DNA from 2 places in the Streptomyces sp. CG4 genome. Region 1 is predicted to be linked to the other one. Evidence: predicted binding sites of a transcription regulator. Region 1 holds the regulator's gene; the other holds the start of a gene.

What was found. The regulator HspR, encoded in region 1, represses chaperone genes until heat shock. The targets are predictions, from matches to a motif close to TTGAGNNNNNNNNNCTCAA.
Region 2: lon (endopeptidase La) is a predicted target of HspR. The motif match lies at 1,526-1,544, and genes of this name have one in related genera.

Annotation. Positions count from the first base shown of each region.
Region 1 is NZ_CP163525.1:4,569,157-4,572,564, reverse strand. It holds gene grpE (nucleotide exchange factor GrpE) at 1-704, shown strand, start outside; gene dnaJ (molecular chaperone DnaJ) at 747-1,916, shown strand; gene AB5L52_RS20765 (heat shock protein transcriptional repressor HspR) at 1,922-2,368, shown strand; gene AB5L52_RS20760 (hypothetical protein) at 2,459-2,794, opposite strand; gene AB5L52_RS20755 (substrate-binding domain-containing protein) at 3,126-3,408, shown strand, end outside.
Region 2 is NZ_CP163525.1:3,326,123-3,329,530, forward strand. It holds gene lon (endopeptidase La) at 1-1,503, opposite strand, end outside; gene AB5L52_RS14955 (rhomboid-like protein) at 1,646-2,503, opposite strand; gene AB5L52_RS14960 (spermidine synthase) at 2,732-3,408, shown strand, end outside.

The DNA.
Region 1 (3,408 bases):
CCCCGGGCTTCGAGGAGAAGCCCGACGTCCCCTCCGGCGCCAGCCCCGACGACGCCGAGTCGAAGGCCGCCCCCGAGGAGGGGGCGGCCCCGGCCGGGGACGGAAACGAGAGCGTGGGTCTGGTGGCCCAGCTGGACCAGGTGCGCACGGCGTTGAACGAGCGCACGTTGGACCTCCAGCGCCTCCAGGCCGAGTACCAGAACTACCGCCGCCGCGTCGAGCGCGACCGGATCGCGGTCAAGGAGATCGCCATCGCGAACCTCCTGACCGAGCTCCTTCCGGTGCTCGACGACATCGGCCGCGCACGGGAACACGGCGAACTGGTCGGCGGCTTCAAGTCGGTGGGCGAGTCGATGGAGACCGTCGCGGCGAAGATGGGCCTGCAGCAGTTCGGCAAGGAGGGCGAGCCCTTCGACCCGACCATCCACGAAGCCCTGATGCATTCGTACGCGCCGGACGTCACCGAGACGACCTGCGTGGCCATCCTGCAGCCCGGGTATCGCATCGGCGAGCGCACCATCCGCCCCGCGCGGGTGGCCGTCGCCGAGCCGCAGCCCGGCGCACAGACGGTCAAGGCCGAGGGCGCCGAGGAGACCACCGAGGCGAAGCAGGCCGGCTCCGCCAACTCCACCGGCTCCGCCAACTCCACCGGTTCCACCGGTTCCACCGACGACAAGGAGAACGGTGGCCCGGACGAGGGCTGACGACCACACTGAGGGGAACTCCGGAAAGGGGGTACGTCGAGGATGAGCACCAAGGACTTCATCGAGAAGGACTACTACAAGGTCCTCGGCGTCCCCAAGGACGCCACCGAGGCCGAGATCAAGAAGGCGTACCGGAAGCTCGCCCGCGAGTTCCACCCGGACGCCAACAAGGGCAACACCAAGGCCGAGGAGCGCTTCAAGGAGATCTCCGAGGCGAACGACATACTCGGCGACCCCAAGAAGCGCAAGGAATACGACGACGCGCGCGCCCTGTTCGGCAACGGCGGCTTCCGCCCCGGGCCGGGCGCCGGCGGTTCCTTCAACTTCGACCTGGGCGACCTCTTCGGAGGCGGTGGGACCACCCAGGGCGGAGGCTTCGGCGGCGGCATCGGTGACGTCTTCGGGGGGCTGTTCAACCGCGGCGGCACCACCGGCACGCGGACCCAGCCGAGGCGCGGCCAGGACATCGAGTCCGAGGTCACGCTGAGCTTCACGGAGGCCATCGAGGGCGCCACGGTGCCGCTTCGGATGTCCTCCCAGGCGCCCTGCAAGGCCTGCTCGGGCACCGGCGACAAGAACGGCACACCGCGCGTGTGCCCGACCTGCGTCGGCACCGGGCAGGTCGCCCGGGGCTCGGGCGGCGGCTTCTCGCTCACCGACCCCTGCCCCGACTGCAAGGGCCGCGGTCTGATCGCCGAGCACGCCTGCCCGGAGTGCAAGGGCAGCGGCCGCGCGAAGTCCTCGCGCACGATGCAGGTCCGCATCCCGGCGGGCGTCACCGACGGGCAGCGGATCCGGCTGCGCGGCAAGGGCGCGCCCGGCGAGCGGGGCGGCCCGGCGGGCGACCTGTACGTGGTCGTGCACGTCGGCGAGCACCCGGTGTTCGGCCGCAAGGGCGACAACCTCACGGTGACCGTCCCGGTGACGTTCGCCGAGGCGGCCCTCGGCGGCGAGGTCCGGGTGCCGACCCTCGGCGGCCCGCCCGTCACCCTGAAGCTGCCGCCCGGCACACCCAACGGCCGGACGATGCGCGCCCGCGGCAAGGGCGCGGTCCGCAAGGACGGCACCCGCGGCGATCTGCTGGTCACCGTCGAGGTGTGTGTTCCCAAGGACGTGTCGGGGAAGGCTCGTGACGCGCTCGAGGCGTATCGCGAGGCGACCGCGGGTGAGGATCCGCGGGCGGACCTGTTCGAGGCCGCGAAGGGAGACTGAAAGAGATGGACGGCCGTCGACGTAATCCGTATGAACTGACCGAGGAGACCCCGGTCTACGTCATCTCGGTGGCGGCCCAGCTCTCCGGACTCCACCCGCAGACGCTGCGCCAGTACGACCGGCTGGGCCTGGTCTCCCCGGACCGCACCGCGGGCCGGGGCCGGCGCTACTCGGCCCGTGACATCGAACTGCTGCGTACCGTCCAGCAGTTGTCGCAGGACGAGGGCATCAACCTGGCCGGCATCAAGCGCATCATCGAACTGGAGAACCAGGTCGCCGCCCTGCAGTCCCGCGTCGCGGAGCTGGAGGCGGCCCTGGACGGCGCGGCGGCCGCGATGCAGCAGCGCGAGGCCGCCGTCCACGCCTCCTACCGCCGCGACCTGGTCCCGTACCAGGAGGTCCAGCAGACCAGCGCGCTGGTGGTGTGGCGGCCCAAGCGGCAGCAGGACTGAACAGCGCCGGGACGCACACGGCGAGGGGCCGGGAGGAACGATCCTTCCGGCCCCTCGCCGTATCCGGCGCCGGCCGGGGAGCACCGTGGGTCAGCCGGGGAGCAGCTCGCCGGCCAGTTCCGTCGCGATCATCCACATCGGCCGGGCGCCGGTGCCGAACGCGGCGGCCGGGGCGTATCCGAGGGCCGCGTCCGTGGCGTCGGGCCGCGCCCCTTCGCGCCACACGGCGGACACCCGTCCGTCGCCCTCGCAGCGGAGATCCCCGAGACGCTCTCCGTCGCGCGACAGCCGGCTGCCGGGGACCGAGTCCGGCACCAGCCGCCAGTGGCGGCCCGCGTGCCGTACGTCGACGCGGTACGACCGCCGGGTCAGCCGTCCCCGGGCGGGCGCCACGACCGCCCGCGCACCGTCGACGGTCAGCGCCACCCGGGGCAGTGGCCGGTCGGATCCATTCGGTCTCCTCTTCGCACAGGTGAAGATATCGGTGGGCGACGTGCCCTTTCGGTGATCATGACGCGCCGGGGGCCGAGTCGGTTGTGCCGATTTTTGCCGGCCCATGAACTCCCTTTGAATGGAGGGTCCGTAAAGAGCATTTGGAGGGGATTCCGCTCGGCCTTCACAGAGTCAGCCGTGCGTGGTGTTGCGGACTCGTTAAGTAGTTCCGCTTGACGCCGGGTGTGGCCGCCGCGTTGTCTTTTCAGACACCTGGGTCGTATAGCAGCCCTACGTCCGGAACGCACCTGAAGTGAGCCCTCGAATGCGTCGTATCGCCATATCCGTGGTCGCGTCCACGATGACCCTCTCGCTCGCCGGCTGTGGGGTGCTGAACGCGACGGGGGCCGGCGGGGACGCGAGCCCGAGCAAGGGCAACGACCTCACCGTGGGCCTGCTGCTGCCGGAGAAGGCCAACACCCGTTACGACAAGTTCGACTTCCCCATCATCAAGCGCAAGGTGGCCGAACTCACCGGCCAGAAGGGGACGGTCGAGTACGCGAATGCGAACGCCGACGCCTCCCAGCAGGCCTCGCAGCTGCAGAAGA
Region 2 (3,408 bases), 1.2 Mb from region 1:
CCGGACGATCTCCATCCGGTCGGCGAGCGCCTCCGGGATGGCCTCCAGGACGTTGGCCGTGGCCAGGAAGACCACGTCCGACAGGTCGAGTTCGACCTCCAGGTAGTGGTCCCGGAAGGTGTGGTTCTGCGCCGGGTCCAGGACTTCGAGCAGGGCGGCGGCCGGGTCGCCCCGGTAGTCCGAGCCCACCTTGTCGATCTCGTCCAGCAGGACCACCGGGTTCATCGACCCGGCCTCCTTGACGGCCCGCACGATCCGGCCGGGCAGCGCACCGACGTACGTACGGCGGTGGCCGCGGATCTCGGCCTCGTCCCGGACGCCGCCGAGGGCGACACGGACGAACTTGCGGCCCATCGCGTGCGCGACGGACTCGCCGAGCGAGGTCTTGCCGACGCCGGGCGGGCCGACGAGGGCCAGGACGGCACCGCCGCGCCGGCCGCCGATGACGCCCAGGCCACGGTCGCCACGGCGCTTGCGCACCGCGAGGTACTCGGTGATGCGCGCCTTCACGTCCTCCAGGCCGGCGTGCTCGGCGTCCAGGATCGCCTTGGCGCCCTGGATGTCGTACACGTCCTCGGTCCGCTCGTTCCACGGCATTTCGAGCACCGTGTCCAGCCAGGTGCGGATCCAGGAGCCCTCCGGGGACTGGTCGCTGGACCGCTCCAGCTTGTCGACCTCCTTGAGCGCGGCCTCGCGGACCTTGTCCGGCAGGTCGGCGGCCTCCACGCGGGCGCGGTAGTCGTCGGACTCCTCGCCGTCCTGCTCGCCGTTCAGCTCGCGCAGTTCCTTGCGGACGGCCTCCAGCTGGCGGCGGAGCAGGAACTCGCGCTGCTGCTTGTCGACGCCCTCCTGGACGTCCTTGGCGATGGTCTCGGCCACGTCCTGCTCGGCGAGGTGCTCGCGGAGCTGCCGCGTGGCGAGCCCCAGCCGGGCCACCGGGTCGGCGGTCTCCAGCAGTTCCACCTTCTGCTCGGTGGTGAGGAACGGCGAGTATCCGGAGTTGTCGGCGAGCGCGGAGACTCCCTCGATGGCCTGGACGCGGTCCACGACCTGCCAGGCGCCGCGCTTCTTCAACCAGGTGGTGGCGAGCGCCTTGTACTCCTTGACGAGGTCCGCGACCTGGCCCGGCAGCGGGTCCGGCACGCTCTCGTCGATGCGCGCGCCCTCGACCCACAGGGCCGCGCCGGGACCGGTGGTGCCGGCGCCGATCCGCACCCGGCTCCGGCCGCGGATCAGAGCCCCCGGGTCACCGTCGGCCAGCCGGCCGACCTGCTCGACCGTGCCCAGCACACCGGTCTTGGCGTACGTGCCGTCGATGCGTGGCACCAGCAGCACCCTGGGCTTGCCCGGCTCCGACCGGGCGGCGGCCTGTGCGGCCTCCACCGCGGCGCGTACGTCGGCATCGCTCAGGTCCAGCGGAACCACCATGCCGGGCAGCACGACCTCGTCGTCGAGCGGCAGCACGGGCAGTACGAGCGTGAACGCCGTGGACTCAGTAGCCATGATCTCCCCTTCGGCAGTCAAGTTGAGCTATGCCGACTCAACCGCTGGGGATGGGCTGGTGTTCCCGGGGGTTGTTCGCTGTGAGCGATCACTTGTAGCCAAGGGGTGCCCGGGAGTTGCGCCCGAGAGTGGGGGCTGCTTCTCAGGCCGAGGCCGGCTGCGCCCAGCGGCGGACCAGAGGCCAGGTCGACACGCCGATCGTCAAGGCGATGAGGTGGCCCCAGTCCGTCATCGGGTCCGCGAACTCGATCAGGTCGCTCACGAGCAGCGAGCCCATCAGGCCGAGGACGGGCCAGCCGAGCCAGGGGCGGAGGATGCCGCACAGGGAGCCGATGCTGGCGGCCACGCCGAAGCTGATGCCGTAGTCGAGGCGGTGCAGTGAGGTGGTGGGGAGGTGGCCGAACAGGACGGCCAGGCCCACGGGGATCTCGGTGGCGAGGGTGGCCAGGACGTGGCCCGCCAGGAAGACGCAGGCGGTCCGCGCGCCGCCTATGCGCCGCTCCAGCGCGGTGAGCACCAGCACGAACGCGAGCGAGTACGGCGACAGGATGCCGCCCGCGATCCACAGCGCACTCGCCAGCAGCACCACCACGGGGGAGCGCACCAGGTGGGCCACGTCCGTGCTGGAGGCCTGGTAGAGGGCGTCCATCAGAGTGGGGGCCGCCACGGCCGCGATCACCGAGGTGACGGCCAGGACGGCCATGTAGACGAAGGTGAACGGGGTGCCGACCGGAGTGGGCAGCAGCCGCCAGACGCGCGGGATCCGTACGGCCTGGCGCGCCCCGACGGAGACGGGGGCGGGGACGGAGACGGAGACCGGGACGACGACGAGGTCCGCAACGGGGACGGGAGCGGGCGCCGTGGCGTGCCGCTGGCGCGGCATGCCGTCCAGCAGATCGGCGAGCACGGGGGCCGGGACGACGGCGGTGCCGTCGGACATGGGCAGGCCCCCCAGGGGTGGCGTCGCGGCCGCCGCTGGGCCCGTCACGGTCCGTTCCACGTTGCGGGACTCCTTCCGTCGCGCCCAACCCTTCGGGTTCCGGGGCCCGCTGTCTATGACCGACGCCACGCGAGAGCGGATTCACAGCAACCTCTCACGCTCCGCCGACGTCCATGCCCCGTACAAACCACCCAAACACATGCCCTACTCACAAAACTACGTGCGAGCCGCCGTGCCGCCATCCGCAATTCCCATGAACGACAGGACTCGTTCAAGCAGGATGGGGGCATGACTGCCGTGTACGACTCCCCCGAGGTCCTCGACCGGCGCGACGGCCCCTATGGCGAGGTGGTGCTGCGCCGACACGGAGTGCTCTTGCAGATCATCGCCAACGGCTGTTTCCTGATGGACACCTCCGACGGCCGCTCGGAACGGCTGCTGGTCGACGCCGCGTACGACGCGCTGGACGGCCGCCCGGAGCCGACCGTGCTGATCGGCGGCCTGGGCGTGGGATTCTCACTCGCACATGCCGCGGCCGACCCCAGGTGGGGGCGGATCACCGTGGTCGAGCGGGAGCCGGCCGTCGTCGGCTGGCACCGGGACGGGCCACTGGCCGAGGTGTCCGCCGCCGCGCTCGGCGATCCGCGCACCGACGTCGTGGAAGGCGATCTCGTTGCGTTCATCCGTGAGACTTGCGACACGTTCGACGCGATCTGCCTGGACATCGACAACGGCCCCGGCTGGACGGTCACGGATGACAACCACACGCTGTACTCGCCGGCCGGACTCGCGGCCTGCGCAAAGGTGTTGAGGCCCGGCGGGGTGCTCGCGGTGTGGTCCGCCGAGCCCTCTCCGGAATTTGAAGGAACCTTGCGGAATGCCGGGTTCCGGCAGGTGCGTACCGAAGAGGTGCCCGTTGCCCGGGGCGTTCCGGACGCCGTGCACCTCGGCGTCAGACCTGGATA